3 regions of the Rahnella sp. CFA14(1/10) genome follow, and region 1 is predicted to be linked to each of the others. Evidence: predicted binding sites of a transcription regulator. Region 1 holds the regulator's gene; each other region holds the start of a gene.

Region 1 (3,285 bases):
GCCTGACGGGGGGCATCAGGGTCCGGCTCCAGCGCCAGCCGCCGTTCAAAGACGTCGCTGACGCTCAGTTCACTGAGGGTCTCTTTTTCCTGCTGCTCAATGCTGCTGATGCGCTGTTCTTTGCTGCGGCGCAACAGGACAACTTCCACCGGCAAATCCGCAGTCAGCGCCTGAATACGCCGCTGAATATCGCTGAGATAATCCTGCGTGGCGACTTCGATATCAAGCCAGACGGGTTTTTGTGCATCGCCGCCTTCGAACTGCGCCAGTTGCTTTTCAATTTCCGCCAGCGAGCCTTTGAGTATCTGCATGGGCTGGAAAACAGGAATTTCCAGCGTGTCGATGGCACTGAGCGTTGCCCCGTCGAAATCGAGCAGATACACACTTTTGGCTTTGCTCAGTTCGTCAAAGCTCAGGGCAATTGGCGAACCGCTGTAACGGATGTGGTGAGTTTTTGCGACGCACTGTGCGCGGTGAATATGGCCAAGCGCCACATAATCAACCGGCGGGAACGCCTGCGCGGGGAAGGCGTCAAGTGTGCCTATATAGATGTCACGCACGGAATCAGAAGTACTGACGCCAACGGTGGTCAGATGGCCGGTTGCAATAACGGGCAGCGGTATGCCAAGTTCATCACGCCTGGCCTGCGCGGCCTGCCAGAGCGCGTCATAATGTGCGGCGATGGCTTCCTGCAATGCCAGTTGTTTGTCGCTGCCGGACTGACCGGCCTGACTGGCCAGCAGATCACGCGGGCGTAAAAACGGGATGGCACACAGTACCGCGCCCGGTTTTCCGTCACGCTGACTGAGCACCAAAATCTGTTCAGACAGATTTTCGCCGACAGTGGCAATCACCCGCGTATTCAGGCAGGAAAGTAGCTCGCGTGATTCATTAAGTGTTGCGACGGAATCGTGGTTGCCAGCCAGTACCACCAGCTGACAGCCGGTTTGTTGTAATTCCACCACGAAGCGGTTATACAATTCGCGGGCATAACTGGGCGGTGATCCGGTATCGAAAATATCACCCGCGACAATCACGGCGTCGACCTGATGTTGCTGCACCTGACCGGTCAGCCAGCGCAGAAATGCCTGATGTTCGGCTGCACGGCTTTTGGTGAAAAAGTACTGGCCAAGATGCCAGTCTGACGTGTGGATCAGGCGCATGAGACTCCTGTATGAACCCTGGATGACGACAATGGGGCAAAGTATAAACGTCGGCGGGGGGAGATGTCCCCGATAAATCAGTCCAATTTCAGCAAGATGGCCGCTAATTATCTGTCATATTTGACTGTAATGAACCATTCTTTTCGTTCATAAATCTGTCACAAAACTGACGCATAATGGCGCCCGCAATCAAATAAAAGATCGCTAACCTATTGGCAGGACCTACGATGGCTAGACGTATATTGGTGGTTGAAGACGAAGCTCCAATCCGTGAAATGGTGTGTTTTGTACTGGAACAAAATGGCTATCAGGCCGTAGAAGCTGAGGATTTTGATTCAGCGATTGGGCAGCTTGTTGAACCTTACCCTGAACTTATCCTGCTCGACTGGATGTTACCTGGCGGTTCCGGTATTCAGTTTATTAAGCATCTTAAACGTGAGGCGCTGACCCGCGAAATTCCGGTGATGATGTTGACCGCACGCGGTGAAGAAGAAGATCGGGTGCGTGGCCTCGAAGTCGGTGCCGATGATTACATCACCAAACCGTTTTCCCCGAAAGAGCTGGTTGCCCGCATTAAAGCGGTGATGCGTCGCATCTCGCCAATGGCGGTGGAAGAAGTGATCGACATGCAGGGTTTAAGCCTGGATCCCTCGTCTCACCGGGTGATGGCCAACGAACAGGCGCTTGATATGGGGCCGACAGAATTTAAGTTATTACACTTCTTTATGACGCATTCTGAACGTGTTTATAGCCGGGAACAGTTGCTCAATAACGTCTGGGGCACTAACGTTTATGTGGAAGATCGCACCGTAGACGTGCATATTCGTCGTTTGCGTAAGGCGTTGGAAACCAGCGGACATGACAGAATGATCCAGACTGTTCGTGGTACCGGATACCGTTTTTCAACGCGTTATTGAGTCCTCACAGCGGAGAATCTGTGTGCTAGAACGTTTGTCATGGAAACGATTGGCCGGCGAATTTTTTCTCTTTTGTCTGCCAGCGTTAATTCTCGGTATTTTCGTCGGTCATTTCGGCTGGCTCCTGTTTGTGTCGCTGGTTGCGGCACTGGGCTGGAATTATTACAACCAGCTTAAACTCTCTCACTGGCTGTGGCTTGACCGCAGTATTACGCCGCCGAACGGCCGCTGGAGCTGGGAGCCGCTGTTCTACGGGCTTAACCAGATGCAGATGCGCAACCGGCGCCGGCGTCGCGAATTAGGTCAGTTGATCAAACGTTTTCGCAGCGGTGCTGAATCGCTGCCCGATGCCGTGGTGCTGACTACGGAAGAAGGCAATATTTTCTGGTGTAACGGGCTGGCGCAGGATCTGCTCGGTTTCCGCTGGCCGGAAGATAACGGGCAACATATCTTCAACCTGCTGCGTTATCCGGAATTCCGGTTGTGGATCCAGACCCGCGATTTCAGCCGGGCGCTGAATCTGCAACTCAATAATGAGCATTACGTCGAGTTTCGCGTTATGCCTTATTCAGAAGGGCAACTGCTGATGGTGGCACGCGATGTCACACAGATGCGTCAGCTTGAAGGTGCACGGCGTAACTTCTTTGCTAACGTCAGTCATGAGCTGAGAACCCCGCTGACCGTATTGCAGGGATATCTGGAAATGATGGAAGACGCCAAACTGGAAGAACCTTTCCGCACCAAAGCACTGGATACCATGCAGGAACAGACGCGGCGAATGGACGGGCTGGTGAAGCAGTTGCTGACGCTGTCGAAAATCGAAGCTTCAGCGAATATTGATTTGCATGAGAAAGTCGATATTCCGGTGATGCTCGGTATGCTCGAACGTGAGGTGCAAACGTTAAGCAACGGCCGGCATGAGGTGGTGTTTCGCATTAATGACAAACTGAACGTCTTTGGTAATGAAGATCAGTTGCGCAGTGCGGTATCGAATCTGGTGTATAACGCCGTCAACCACACGCCTGCCGGGACGCGGATTGAAGTCAGCTGGCAGCAAACGCCGCATGGCGCGCAATTCCAGATCAGTGATAACGGGCCGGGCATTGCGCCGCAGCACCTCCCGCGCCTGACCGAACGTTTTTACCGGGTCGATAAGGCCCGCTCGCGGCAGACCGGCGGCAGCGGACTCGGGCTGGCGATCGTCA
Region 2 (3,285 bases), on a different contig from region 1:
TAATATCGACTTCACGCTGCTGCGCTTTGATGGCGTCCAGCACTGCGCGATAGCTGTTAAACGTATTTACGCCTAACAACGTTTCATCTTCACCGGCAAAAAGATGGGTATCAGTAATCTGTAGAATCCTGACTTTGGCCCCATTCACCAAAGGCAGTGTAAACAGGCTTTCCAAATCGTTTCCTTTGTTGTTGAAGTCTGTCTAACAAACCGGAATTGCCATCGCTCCGTGCGCAAGGCAATAACGCAGCCAATCCGCAAGGAACTGGTTAATTTGATGCTTTTCATCACGCTGATGCAACTTTTTATTCGGATAATCATAACGTGCTTTGAAGCGAAAGATCTGCTGACTCGCACACACTTCGGCCACCATCGCATCATGATACAGGCGAACGGTGAGCGAAGGCAGGCTCCAGTAACTCACGGCCGGCGCAGTCTGTTTGATTTCTATCAGGGATGTATAACGTGTTGATTCAAGGATCGTCAGGCAATACGTTGCGCTACTCACCTGATATGTCACCGTTTCACCAGGTTCATCGGTGCGTGGCATCAAACGGCGCAATTGTGCAAAATTTGTTTCACACAATCTCATCATTTCAGGGAAGTCAGGGGTATAGCGCTTAATCATTAGTTAGCCCACTCTTTTTTCAGGGATTCATGGTGCAGCTGCAGCCATTGCAGGGCAATCACTGACGCCGCATTGTCTATCGCTCCTTCTTCCACCCACCGGTAAGCCTGCTCACGGCTGACCACATGTACCCGGATGTCTTCATTTTCTGCTTCCAGACCGTGAATTCCTTCTGCCGTCGTGGCATCAACTTCACCGACCATAATGGAAAGACGCTCGCTGGTTCCGCCCGGACTTGCCAGGTAATTCACAGCCGGTTTGCAGCGTTTCACCACAATGTTCGCTTCCTCGAGTGCTTCGCGGCGGGCAACATCTTCCACTGTCTCGCCCTCTTCAATGATACCGGCGACCATCTCCAGAAGCCAAGGAGTATCACTGGAATCCAAAGCAGGGATGCGGATCTGTTCTATCAGCACAACTTCATCCCTTTTCGCATCATAAGGTAAGAGTACCGCAGCGTGGCCGCGCTCAAAAACTTCACGGACGACTTCTGCGCTCATTTCTCCATTAAACAGCCGATGGCGAAACCGATATGCAATAATAGAAAAAAAACCTTTATATCGTGTCTCGCGTGCAATAATTTCTACATCATCTTTGCCGAAAGTAACCGGTGACCGTTTAAATGAAGACATGGAATGTTTCCTTATCCCTCACAGAGGTAATTTATTGCCCTTTGAGGTCAGTTTGATGAAAATGCGTTAATAATAATCAAGGTTGTTTGTGATAGATTTAGGCTCATTCACTCGGGAAGGCACGTTAAGCCAACCGCCCCGCTAGCCTGACTCTGCTAGAATCCGCGTCTATGGGTTAATTTGACTGCGCCACCATACATAACAACATTGCTGCACAACAAGGAATGCAAATGAAGAAACTGCTCCCCCTTCTCATCGGACTCAGCCTGGGCGGCTTCAGTACGATAAGCCAGGCCGAAAACCTGATGCAGGTCTATCAGCAAGCCAGGACAAGTAACCCGGACCTGCGCAAATCTGCTGCTGACCGGGATGCTGCATTCGAAAAAATTAACGAAAGCCGCAGTCCTTTATTACCGCAACTCGGATTGGGTGCGGATTACAATTACACCAATGGGTACCGTGATGCGAATGGCGTTAACAGCGACGTTGGCAGTGCCAGCCTGCAATTAACGCAGACCATCTTTGATATGTCAAAATGGCGCGCCCTGACACTGCAGGAAAAAACTGCCGGTATTCAGGATGTGTCTTACCAGACGGATCAACAATCTCTGATCCTCAATACTGCAACGGCTTATTTCAACGTATTGAGTGCAATCGATTCGCTTTCGTATACCGAAGCACAGAAACAGGCTATTTACCGTCAGTTAGATCAAACCACTCAGCGCTTTAACGTGGGGCTGGTTGCGATTACCGACGTGCAGAACGCCCGTTCACAATACGACACCGTACTGGCTAACGAAGTGACTGCGCGTAATAACCTGGATAATGCGCTGGAGTCCCTGCGTCAGGTTACCGGTATGTATTACCCGCAACTGTCTTCGCTGAATGTCGATAACTTCAACACCACGCGCCCGCAACCGGTCGCCACGCTGTTGAAAGAAGCAGAAAGCCGTAACCTGAGCTTGCTGTCTGCCCGTCTGTCACAGGATCTGGCACGTGAGCAAATTCGTTATGCGGAAACCGGCCATATGCCTACGGTTGATCTGACTGCCTCAACCGGTATCAGCAATACCAAATATCACGGCGACAAAACGGGTGGTTCTTCCAGTTATCAGGACGCCGATGCTGGCCAGAACAAGATTGGGCTGAGCTTCTCCCTGCCATTGTACAGTGGCGGTTCTGTCACCTCTCAGGTGAAACAGGCACAGTACAGTTTTGTCGGGGCCAGCGAGCAGCTTGAAAGCGCGCACCGCAGCGTCGTGCAGACCGTTCGTTCTTCCTTCAATAACATCTCTGCCTCGATCAGTAGCATCAACGCGTATAAACAAGCCGTTGTTTCTGCTCAGAGTTCTTTAGATGCGATGGAAGCCGGTTATCAGGTCGGTACCCGTACTATTGTGGATGTTCTGGATGCCACCACCACGCTGTATAACGCCAAACAGCAACTTTCCAGTGCGCGTTATACGTACCTGATTAATCAGCTGAACATCAAATCAGCACTGGGTACACTGAACGAAAGCGATCTGCTGGCACTCAACGGTGCCCTGGGTAAACCCATCCCAACCGCACCGGATCAGGTGGCACCAGAAACACCTGATCAGGATGCTGCGGCAGACGGTTACGGCAAAAGCACCCCGGCAGCTGCGCCTCGTGCTCAGAAAGCCAGCGCAACAACAGCAACCGCAACACCGAAGAAAAGTGGCAATCCTTTCCAGAATTGATTCTGAAAAGTCCCCCGCATTTCCATCAAGGCAGCCTGAAAAGGCTGCTTTTTTTTGCCTGAGTCACGCCGCTCTGTAAAGTCTCGTAACAATTGCCTGTCGCTGCTTTAACAATCACCCGCTTTCCCCTATTCTTAGACCCTACTGGGAAAGGGCAAAAAAGCCCTAAACATGGGATAAGAACGATGAAACGGACACAACACGTTAACCTGGCTACCTTCCGTAAATCATGGCGTAGCTCTAGAATTACTCCTGTCGCCCTGGCGATAAGCGCAGTCTTTATGCTTGCCGGCTGCGAGAAAAC
Region 3 (3,285 bases), on a different contig from region 1:
GCGCACAAAACTGGCCGCATTCGGGCGGTAATGGCCGCTTTTACAAGTAATCCCGACCAAAATTCCATTATTTACCGCTATTTCACCGGCAGCCTGTACTGGCGCGCCGCTCAGGAAGCTCGAGTGGTGGAAAATATCCACCCTATGATCGTTAGCGTAAAGGCTATTATTGGGCGCCATCACAAATATGGCCCATCCCTCGCCAGCAGTATTGGTGCTCATATTACCCGTGTGAAACCGTTCACCGCGTGAATTATAAATGATGCCATTGTTGATATAAATTTTTTTATCTTCACGCTGTGCGCTGTCTAAATAAGTGACGCCCATTTGCAGTCTGCGTAGTAATTCTTCTCCCTTTTTATTATCAAACATATCCGGAATATAAAATTCACGCAGCCAGTCCAAAAAACTCAATGGGCTTGAGGACGTCTTCCAGATTGATAACGGGTCTTTACTATAAGCAATGGCCCTTGCTAAAGGAAAATGGCCGGGTATTAATGCTTCCTGCCAGTAATCTTGATGTAAACGGTGATGTGTTTTGCCCGTTATTCCCACCACAAAAGGTTTTACTGCCGCCCTGACTTTAGCCCAACCCCGAAGTCCGTGGCCTGAGCTATCGCCGGTCACGAGTTGAAGAGTGAGGGCCTTAGCGCGTTTAAGAGCCTGATCATGAAGTATCATGACCGCCGCAGCGCGATGGTTTGCAGGCTTACGGTGATAATATTTCTGACAGGCATCACAAATCATTAGCAGCAGATTGGCTTCTAAATCGGGCGTTTCTAACGTAATGATTTTGTAATGTTGTAAGAGCGTATCAATATGAGCCAGATAAACATTGGCCCTTCTGTGAAACAATCCCAGATTGGATTGCTTTTTAAATTCCTCTATCGTCCATATTTTATCTGGCATATGTTCTTATCTTCCATTTTTCTTAATTTCACCTTGTATTTGTATGTTATTTAAGGGGTTGTAAATGAGGTGGGTGGTAGATTTTTCTGAGTGCATGATAATTTTAGTGGCTGTTCAAGTCGAATTCATTATGAATTAAGCAATGCCCTACAAAGCTTTATTTAACATCGCTGTCATATTACTGTCATTGATTTTATGTTTTTCTGTCATTTTTCCATGTCATGTTAGCTCCCGAATAAAAACGTTTCTTAATATCCATTATTTCTCTGCACTTGTTCTACACCAGCAGAATTCAGGAGACAGGCATGTTCATCAACCTCAAAAAAACGGTCATTGGCACCGCGCTGGCGCTGGCTTTCAGCGCCAATGCTTTTGCTGTGACAGAAATTCCTTTCTGGCACTCTATGGATGGCGAGTTAGGCAAAGAAGTGAACTCGCTGGCCGACCGTTTTAACCAGACGCACCCTGATGTCAAAATTGTGCCTGTCTATAAAGGCAAATACGACGAAAGCCTGGCGGCTGGGATTGCAGCGTACCGAACCGGTAATGCGCCTGCGATTCTGCAGGTTTACGAAGTGGGCACCGCGACCATGATGGCCAGCAAAGCCATCAAACCGGTTTACGAAGTGTTCAGTGATGCAGGGATTAAAGAAGACGTTTCCCAGTTTGTGCCGACTGTTTCGGGTTATTACTCCGATTCCAAAGGCCGCCTGCTGTCCCAGCCTTTCAACAGCTCCACGCCGGTGCTGTATTACAACAAAGACGCTTTTAAGAAAGCCGGTCTTAATCCGGATCAGCCGCCAAAAACCTGGCAGGATATGGCGGTGTACACCGAGAAATTACGTGAAGCTGGCATGAAATGTGGCTACGCCAGTGGCTGGCAGGGTTGGATCCAAATCGAGAACTTCAGCGCCTGGCATGGTCTGCCGATCGCTACCAAAAATAATGGCTTCGATGGCACGGATGCTGTTTTGGAATTCAACAAACCAGAGCAAATCAAACATATTCAGATGCTGGAAGACATGAACAAAAAAGGTGATTTCACCTATTTTGGTCGTAAGGATGAATCCACCGCCAAGTTCTATAACGGCGATTGCGCAATGACCACCGCCTCTTCCGGTTCCCTGGCTGACATCCGTCAGTATTCTAAATTCAGCTATGGCGTAGGCATGATGCCTTACGACGCAGACATCAAAGGCGCCCCACAAAACGCCATCATCGGTGGTGCAAGCCTGTGGGTAATGAACGGCAAAGACAAAAATACCTACAAAGGCGTTGCCGAATTCCTGCAATTCCTGACCACACCTGAAATTGCTGCCGAATGGCATCAGAAAACCGGTTATCTGCCGGTGACCACCGCCGCGTATGAACTGACCAAAAAAGAGGGCTTCTACGACAAGAACCCGGGTTCTGACGTTGCTACCCGCCAGATGCTGAACAAGCCGCCATTGCCGTTCACCAAGGGTCTGCGTCTGGGCAACATGCCTCAGATCCGCACCATCGTGGATGAAGAACTGGAAAGCGTATGGAGTGGTAAGAAAACTGCCAAAGAAGCATTAGATACTGCGGTACAGCGCGGGAATTTGTTACTCCGTCGCTTCGAAGCTTCTACTAAGTAATCCAGTTTTGCTCCCTCCCCAGCGAAGGGGAGGGTTGGTGGGGTATTAAAGACAGCTTAGTCGTTTGCAAAACCCTCTCCCAACCTCCCCTTCGCAGGGGGAGGAGCTAAACCCGCCATCGCATCAACGAGTACACCATCATGAGTTCACACCGTCCCGGTTTTGGTTGCAGCTGGCTGCCCTACGCGCTGGTATTGCCACAGCTGCTGATCACCGCGATATTTTTCCTGTGGCCTGCAGGTCAGGCGCTGTGGTATTCGGTTCAGACGCTGGATCCGTTCGGCTTATCCAGTACGTTTGCCGGTCTGACTAACTTCATACAGCTGTTTCAGGACCCGTACTATCTCGATTCGTTTTATACCACGTTGAAATTCAGCTTTATGGTGGCGTTTATCGGGCTGGCCGTTTCGCTGTTTTTCGCGGCGCTGGTCGATCACGTTGTACGCGGCAGCCGGATTTATCAGACGCTGATGATCCTGCCATACGCCGTTGCGCCTGCCGTGGCCGCCGTATTGTGGATGTTCCTGTTCAGCCCCGGCCTCGGTCTGATCACCCATTTCTTAGGCTCGATGGGCTATAACTGGAACCACGCGCAAAACAGCGGTCAGGCGATGTTTCTGGTGGTGCTGGCATCGGTCTGGAAGCAAATCAGTTACAACTTCCTGTTCTTCCTGGCGGCATTGCAGTCGATCCCCAAATCTCTGGTGGAGGCGGCGGCTATCGATGGTGCGGGTCCGGTTCGCCGGTTCTTCCATTT

The links. Region 1 encodes PhoB, which activates phosphate uptake and scavenging genes when phosphate is short. Its sites were predicted from a motif close to CTGTCATAAAACTGNCNNAT; they were not measured.
Region 2: a site for PhoB is predicted at 1,303-1,322, ahead of nudF (ADP-ribose diphosphatase). Genes of this name have one in related genera too.
Region 3: a site for PhoB is predicted at 1,080-1,099, ahead of ugpB (sn-glycerol-3-phosphate ABC transporter substrate-binding protein UgpB). Genes of this name have one in related genera too.

The regions. Positions count from the first base shown of each region.
Region 1 covers NZ_SEWS01000012.1:96,836-100,120, reverse strand. Annotated here, with positions in the region: gene sbcD (exonuclease subunit SbcD) at 1-1,163, opposite strand, end outside; gene phoB (phosphate response regulator transcription factor PhoB) at 1,391-2,080, shown strand; gene phoR (phosphate regulon sensor histidine kinase PhoR) at 2,103-3,285, shown strand, end outside.
Region 2 covers NZ_SEWS01000007.1:106,953-110,237, forward strand. Annotated here, with positions in the region: gene cpdA (3',5'-cyclic-AMP phosphodiesterase) at 1-175, opposite strand, end outside; gene EVX52_RS15150 (DUF1249 family protein) at 203-628, opposite strand; gene nudF (ADP-ribose diphosphatase) at 628-1,260, opposite strand; gene tolC (outer membrane channel protein TolC) at 1,485-2,981, shown strand; gene EVX52_RS15165 (DUF1190 family protein) at 3,167-3,285, shown strand, end outside.
Region 3 covers NZ_SEWS01000013.1:85,043-88,327, forward strand. Annotated here, with positions in the region: gene EVX52_RS22455 (hypothetical protein) at 1-909, opposite strand, end outside; gene ugpB (sn-glycerol-3-phosphate ABC transporter substrate-binding protein UgpB) at 1,215-2,528, shown strand; gene ugpA (sn-glycerol-3-phosphate ABC transporter permease UgpA) at 2,669-3,285, shown strand, end outside.